DNA from 2 places in the Saliniramus fredricksonii genome. Region 2 is predicted to be linked to the other one. Evidence: predicted binding sites of a transcription regulator. Region 2 holds the regulator's gene; the other holds the start of a gene.

Region 1 (3,791 bases), on a different contig from region 2:
GGCAAAATCGACCGTGAAGACCTGGCGGCCCGACGAATCGGGCCGGGCTGCCTCATCGGGATCGAGGAACCAGTGATAATCCGGGCCTTCCGCCATCAGCAGGGCATCAGGCGGGGCCTCGACGGTCAGTGCGAGCTTGCCGTCATCGGTCAGGTCGTGGTCATGGAAGGCGAGCCCGGCATAAGGCTCGCCCGGTGTGACGCGGCGGGGCACCTGCCTCGACGCGTCGGCGAGGCGGGGCGCATGACTCCCGCTCTGTGCCACGGGAATGGTCAGTTCGAAATCGGCGAAGGCGGGAATGCAGACATCCTTGCACACGCCGTAGCTGAGGCTGACGCTGAGCGTCACCGGCTCGCCGGTATCGGTCGGGGTGATCATCACCGGCAGGAGCACCTCATCCTGGTAACCGAAGAACGTGCCGCTCGCATCCCTGAAGCGCCCCGGGGCGGGAAATTCGAGTGAAAGATCCGCGACGTTGCGCGAGCCGGACCAATCGATCTCCGGCGGCAGGCCCGAATCACCGGCATGGCGCCAATAGGTCTTGTAGCCCTCAGTGAGTTCGATCTCGATACCGGCGAGCAGCTGTGTCCCGTCGCCGGCGCCGGCGATGAGCCGTGCGCGGGAGGCATGGCCTTCTTCCCAGGCGGTTTCCTGTGCGACGGCCGATCCGGCCATACCCGCCGACAGCGCGAGCAGCATCACCAATGCCGCTGCCGAGGCATACGATGGCTGAAACCGGTTGCGCCGCCCGGCGCGCGCCATGCCGCCATCAAAGAATTCACCACATCGCGCAAACGTCATCCGCATTGCCCTTCCGTTTTGAAATCTACAGGTAACCATCTCCCGCCCGGCCTCCAAGCCCGCCGCGCTCAAGGATGCGTGACCGGGGATCATAAATCGATGGACATCGGCATCCGGTTTCGCGATTCTGGCTCCTGCAGAGAGGATTGTGTCACCATGGACAAGGACCGGGTCAGCGCATTCGACAATCTCGAAGGGCATCTGCTCATCGCCATGCCCGGCATGCCGGATGAGCGTTTCATGCGTGCCGTGATCTATGTCTGCGAGCATTCCGCGCGGGGCGCGATGGGTATCGTCATCAACAAACCGGCCTCCGATCTGCGGCTGCCCGATCTCCTGGTGCAACTTGAGATCATCGGGGATGATGATGCGATGCATCTGCCTGATGCGCTCGATCGCGTGCCCGTCCTGATGGGCGGGCCGGTCGAGACCAGCCGCGGATTCGTGCTGCATTCCCCCGATTACCGCGTGGCGCAATCGACCCAGGCCGTCGCCCCCGGGATCTGCCTGACGTCAACGGTCGATATCCTGCGCGCCATCGCCCGCGGGCATGGACCACGCGATGCGGTGCTCGCGCTGGGTTATGCCGGGTGGAGTGCAGGACAGCTCGAGAATGAAATCCAGAGCAATGGATGGTTGAGTTGCCCGGCGGATCCGGATGTTGTCTTCAACCATGCTGCCGATGATCAATATGCGCGCGCTCTGCGCCTTCTGGGTATCGATCCGGCATTGCTGTCATCATCGGTGGGCCATGCCTGACCGGGCGCTCCCGATCATTGTCGGGCGCATCGGTTTTTTCATTGCGCCGGTTTCCGCCTGCTGAAACTCGTCCCTGAAACGAAACCGCCGCATCTCGTCACGGACGCGGCGGTCAGGCCCGCCGCGCGCGACGGGGCCGGTCATGAAACAATCTCAGTGGACGGTGGCCTTGCCATTGGCCTGTTGCAGGCGCGAGATCTCGTCCTTGAGCTGGAGCTTCTTGCGTTTGAGTTCGGCGACTTCGCGGTCATCCGAAGAGGGGCGGATCTGGGCTTCGTGAAGCGCCTTCTCCAATGCCTGATGCTTCTTTTCCAACTCCACGAGATGGCTCTGCAGCGACATGTCGGGTCCTCCATTCGTTCGTGCCGACGTCATCATACTGTCACACGAAACGTGGCGATTCAAAGATAATCGCATCATTCGGATTTGATCGATTTGCCGAATTCTGCGGGCTGGACGCCTGCTGTGGAAAGGCTTACTGTACGCTTCGACAGCAAGTGAGGCGTCGCGGAGCGAATATGGTCGGCGAAGAAGAGACTTACCGCAATGCGGGAGATTGCGGGAATGACAATGTCGACAATCTGGTCGCCGACAACATCGTCGCCTTCGGCGGTCCCCGTGACGAGGAGCGGGTGCTGCGCCGCGAACTGGCGCGTCTGCGCCAAGAGCATCGCGACCTCGATTCGGCGATCGACGCGCTCGAGACAATGAGCACCAGCGACAAGCTGCAGCTGCAGCGCCTGAAGAAGCGCAAGCTCGTCCTGCGCGACCGGATCATCGATCTCGAAGACCGGCTCAACCCCGATATCATCGCCTGAACGCGCCGTTATCGAAGGCGCCAGACAGCGCGTCAGCGCACGGCGCGCACGGCCTCGTCATCCTCGATGACATAAAGCACGGGTTCCGCGACGGGTGGCCGGCGAATGCCGGGGCGCACGGGATCGGCGATGACGATGCGGATCGTCTGATCGCTCCGGGTGCCGGCAAGCTCTGATTGATTTGCCTGCGCCCCGGTCAGGACCGTGATCCGGCTGGTCTCGGCAGTGGCCGGTGTGGCGACGACGGCAAGCGGGACGACAGCAAGGGAGAGCAGCGCGGCAGCGCAAAGGGCGGCGCCTGTCAGGCTGCGGCTGATCGGTGCAAGCGACATGGCATTCATCCTTCGATCCCCGATTTTCTGCAATACGGTTAACGAAGTGTAAACGCCATTAGCCATCGCGTCAGCACGAATCTGACCCGAATCACGCTTGCGATGAAACTATTGCGAATTGTATCGTGGCGCTCCGGACGCCCCAGCACACGGGAACTCCCACACATTTACGATCCTGGCCGGACACCCCATCGGAATTCTTGCATCCGGTACCGAAAACGGGGTAATGGCTTGCGCGATGCCGGTTTAGCTCAGTTGGTAGAGCAACCGCCTTGTAAGCGGTAGGTCGTCAGTTCGAGTCTGACAACCGGCACCATTGCCTCTCCCTCGGCCAACAACCCTCGTCCGCCCTGCGATCATCGGGGATCTGCTCCGCAGTCGCGGTTTCGCGCTTGCTATCCAGCGCCTTCTCCATGCTCTTCTGCATCCCGGGCTTCGGGGTTTGCGCGCTCATGGCGCCATATCCGCTGCCGGCGTTGCGCGTTCGGATCATCCTCGCACGCCGAGCGCCTCACTCCTTCGCCTTGTCGATTTCATCTTCGCCGGCGCTTTCGGGCGGCTTGTCCTTGCCGGTCACCAGACGTTCGGCCTCGCCGAGCCATTTTGAATGCGCGTGGCCCATCCGGGTATCGGCATGATGGAACCCGCCCTGCCCCGGGGAATTATCCGTGCCAGGCTGCTTGCGCTTTTCGCTTTCTGCAGGCGCTTGTGTTGCGGCGTCTTCCCTTTTCCTGCCGTCGGATTCCTCGGCCATGCACGCCTCCTCTCATGAACTTGCAATGCGTTTGATCAACGCGCCGACCGCGACCGCGTTCCATGATGACACCGGGTCTTGTGTGGCGCATCAGCAACACCTAGATCAGGGATGCCGGTCGCTTGTCAGGAAGGGCCGGCGCGACAGACGAGCATCATGAGGCGTGCCCGTTCGGGGCGTCGGTGGGTGGCTTGAAAGGACGAGATGATGAATATCGAAAAATATACCGAACGCGCCCGCGGTTTCCTCCAGGCGGCGCAGACCATTGCCCTGCGCGAGGGGCACCAGCAATTCGCGCCGGAGCATGTGCTGAAAGCCCTGCTCGAC
Region 2 (3,791 bases):
TCGCCGATCCCGACTGGATAGCCGGGCGCATGCACCAGCTCGACGCGAACATCGCCGCGATCCTCGCCGAAGCGGAAGCGGAGCGCGTCTCGCCGCATCACATCGCCATGCGCTTCGCCGAAAGACGGCTGGACGCGGCGGGGCGGTGAGTCCGCCGCCTGATCAGCGCAACTGCGCGACATCTCCGAGGAACGGATGCACCCATTCGTGATCGAGAAGGGCGGGCCCGAGCCGCAGGCACTTCTGCGGGTTCTCGCCGAAATCTAAGCGGCATTCATCATTCCATTGCATCAGGCCATTGCGGAAATTCGGTCCGGGAATTCCGTCGATTGCCGCAGTGTAGTAGCCGTATTCGGCCATGATGCGCTGCGCCTCCCGCACGGTCTCGCGTGAAAACGTTCCGATGACGGCGTCCACGCGCTCATTATGAAAATCAAGGGACTCAATGTAACCACCCGCCTGCAGAATCCGCGCGGCGGCGTAGTGCCGGTCGGGGCTGTCGTAGTATTGATCGACGAATAACGCGTAGACGAGGGCAGGCTCCCATTGGTACCGGATACCCGGCGCGGCCACTGCGTGATGCATGCCGGTTGCGGCCTCATCGCGGTCTTCGACTCCGAAATCAAGCGTGCCGTTTTCGATGGACAAGGCGCAGTTGGACCTGATCTCTGCATAAGCCTTGGCAACATTGGTTGCGGCCTCCATGTCGGGCGTCAGCGTACCGGTCTCGCCGCCGGTGATGCCCGCTCTGATCACGTCACGCGACCAATCCATCAGATCACGCGCGACCCGTTCGCGATCAGGCAGATCGACAAAGGACTTGAAAAAGCGGTTGGTGGGGGTGTCGTCGGCATCAGGATCGTCGGACATGCCGAAGAGGCCGGCACCCCCGATGCTGGACCTCGTCTTACATGGTGTGAAGCTCGCCGGGCGCTGGCCGGCCAGATGAATCACGTGGGCCGGTGCGAATCCGGCCTGCGAGGCGCGTTCGACAAACGCGTCGGCTTCGTTGCGCAAACGTGGCGCAATGCTGCGGATCGGATGAGCATCCCGCTCACTCCACTCCTCCAGACCAAAATGAGCGATGCTCTGCGGATAATTCTGCTGGTGAGCCCTGAACTGATCGGTCCAGTCCCAGTGCTCGGTCTGGTAGCGGCCGAGATAGGCAAAGGCGGTCATCGCGCCGGGGTCGCCCGATTCCGCATCGGCCCTTGCCGTATCGAGAAATGCACGCAAGGGCGCCTCGTGGCCGAGCATCAGCATCTCGATGCCGATCAGCATCCAGATATGATCGACCCTCCAGGCTTTCGGATCGTCACGCTGATACAAATCTGCGACGCGGTCATCCAGATAAATTTCGATCACCCGCGCGAATTCATCCTCATCGCGACAGCCGTTCTCGAGCATGGTTTCGAGCGCGAGTAACGGGGATACGTGGCGCGCCTGGGGATTGACGAAGTATTCCTGCGAAAACGATTCGACCGAATGGGCCCCGATGTTGCAGCTCTCATCGGCGCGCGCCTGATTGCTTAGCGCAGTTGCGAGGAGGCAAGCCGTGCCCACCAGGATCTGTATGGATTTCGTCATAATACCTCCCGGTAGCTCATGCGGGGCTCAGTATCCCGTCAGGCATGCGGCGGGATCCGGCTTGAGGTTTGTAAATCGTGCAGACCCGGTTGACCGCACAAACGGATCCGGAGACACATTCTAAGGAATATTTCGATGAAATTATGCAATCAAAACGTCGTGGCGACAACCAAAAATAATATTCCGATAAAAAATTATCGTGATGAACGTCGACGAATCACCCCTCAAAGGCATAGCCCGCGCCGCGCACGGTGCGGATCGGATCTGAACCCGATTGCGCCTTGACGGCCTTGCGCAGACGCCCGACATGGACATCGACGGTACGCTCGTCGATATAGACGTCGCGCCCCCAGACATTGTCGAGCAGCTGCTCGCGGGTGAAGACGCGCCCGGGCGTGCGCATCAGGAATTCGAGCAAGCGGAATTCCGTCGGGCCGAGATGCAGTTCGGTGCCGTTGCGGCGCACGCGGCGGCTGTCGCGGTCGAGCTCGATATCGCCGGCGACCAGCTTGTCGGTCAGCAGGTTGGGATCAGTGCGGCGCAGCAGCGCTTTCACACGGGCGACGAATTCCGGAACGGAAAACGGCTTGACGATATAATCGTCGGCGCCTGTTGCGAGACCGCGCACACGGTCGCCTTCCTCGCCGCGCGCGGTGAGCATGATCACCGGCAGGCGGCGCGTGTTTTCCCATGCCCGGATACGCCTGCAAAGCTCGATGCCGGAAATCCCGGGCAGCATCCAGTCCACGATGGCGATATCCGGCACATGTTCCTTGAGTCTGATTTCCGCGTCGTCACCACGCATCACGCAATCGACCTCGTAGCCTTCCGCTTCGAGATTGTAGCGCAGGAGCAGGGTCAGCGCTTCCTCGTCCTCGACCACCAGAACCTTCGTCGACATCGTGTCATCGCCTCATGCTGCGGCACGTACGGGCGCCGCCGGTTGCTTCATGCGGGGCAGGGGGGGCAGGCGCAACTCACTTGCCCGTATGTTCGACATGCTCGAGGGAGGTACGATCCTTCTTCGGGCGCTCGGCCGTCAGCGGTTCGCCCTTGACGAGGTAATGCACCGTCTCCGCGATATTGGTGGTGTGGTCGCCAATACGTTCCACATTCTTGGCGCAGAAGAGCAGATGCGTGCAGAAGGAGATGTTGCGCGGATCTTCCATCATGTAGGTGAGCAATTCGCGAAACAGCGAGGTATAGAGCGCATCCGTCGCTTCGTCGCGCTCCCAGACATCCATCGCCGCCTCGAGATTGCCCTGGGTATAGGCATCGAGGGCATCCTTGAGCTGCGCCTGGACAAGTTCGCTCATCCGGTTGACACCGAGCACCACCTTCTGCGGCTCGAACTGGCCGGAGACGGCCAGCGTGCGCTTACCGATATTCTTGGCCATGTCACCGATACGCTCGATATCGCTGGCGATGCGGATGGCGGAGATCACCTCGCGCAGATCCACCGCCAGGGGCTGGCGCTTGGCGATGGTGAGGATGGCGCGCTCCTCGATCTGGCGCTGCAGATCGTCAAGGCGGTCATCCATGGCGACCACGGCCTGGGCCTGGTTGACGTCGCGGCGCACCAATGCGGTGGTGGCATCGAGCAGCATCTTTTCCGCGATCCCGCCCATCTCCATGATGGCCGAACGCAGGCCCTGCAATTCATCATCGAAAGAGGAAACGGTATGATCGACCATGTTCGGGTTCTCCTGCAAATCGTTGTGCGGTTCAGCCGAAACGGCCCGTAATGTAATCCTGCGTCCGCTTCTCGCGGGGGCTCGTGAAAATCCCCTCGGTCGGCCCTTCCTCGACGAGATAGCCGAGATGGAAGAAGGCCGTCTTCTGCGAGACGCGGGCCGCCTGCTGCATGGAATGTGTCACCATGACGATGGTGTAGTTCGTCCGCAGCTCGTCGATCAGTTCTTCGACGCGCGCCGTTGCGATCGGATCGAGCGCCGAGCACGGCTCATCCATGAGGATGACGTCGGGATTCACGGCAATGGCGCGCGCGATGCACAAGCGCTGCTGCTGGCCGCCAGACAGTCCGGTGCCGGGCTCCTGAAGCCGGTCCTTCACCTCCTCGAAAAGGCCTGCGCGTCGCAGGCTGCCCTCGACGATCTCCTCGAAATCGGTCTTGCTGCGGGCCAGGCCATGAATGCGCGGCCCATAGGCGATGTTCTCGAAGATCGATTTCGGAAACGGATTCG

What was found. Region 2 encodes PhoB, which activates phosphate uptake and scavenging genes when phosphate is short. Its sites were predicted from a motif close to TGTCATNNANCTGTCAT; they were not measured.
Region 1: a site for PhoB is predicted at 1,930-1,946, ahead of GA0071312_RS04775 (YdcH family protein). Genes of this name have one in related genera too.

The regions. Positions count from the first base shown of each region.
Region 1 covers NZ_FMBM01000001.1:1,042,373-1,046,163, forward strand. The annotation lists gene GA0071312_RS04765 (protein-disulfide reductase DsbD domain-containing protein) at 1-801, opposite strand, end outside; gene GA0071312_RS04770 (YqgE/AlgH family protein) at 958-1,560, shown strand; gene GA0071312_RS04775 (YdcH family protein) at 1,714-1,902, opposite strand; gene GA0071312_RS04780 (YdcH family protein) at 2,157-2,378, shown strand; gene GA0071312_RS04785 (hypothetical protein) at 2,411-2,710, opposite strand; tRNA gene GA0071312_RS04790 (tRNA-Thr) at 2,951-3,026, shown strand; gene GA0071312_RS04795 (hypothetical protein) at 3,222-3,464, opposite strand; gene clpB (ATP-dependent chaperone ClpB) at 3,672-3,791, shown strand, end outside.
Region 2 covers NZ_FMBM01000002.1:1,504,120-1,507,910, reverse strand. The annotation lists gene GA0071312_RS13460 (Glu/Leu/Phe/Val family dehydrogenase) at 1-149, shown strand, start outside; gene GA0071312_RS13455 (peptidoglycan-binding domain-containing protein) at 163-1,281, opposite strand; gene phoB (phosphate regulon transcriptional regulator PhoB) at 1,805-2,488, opposite strand; gene phoU (phosphate signaling complex protein PhoU) at 2,565-3,281, opposite strand; gene pstB (phosphate ABC transporter ATP-binding protein PstB) at 3,313-3,791, opposite strand, start outside.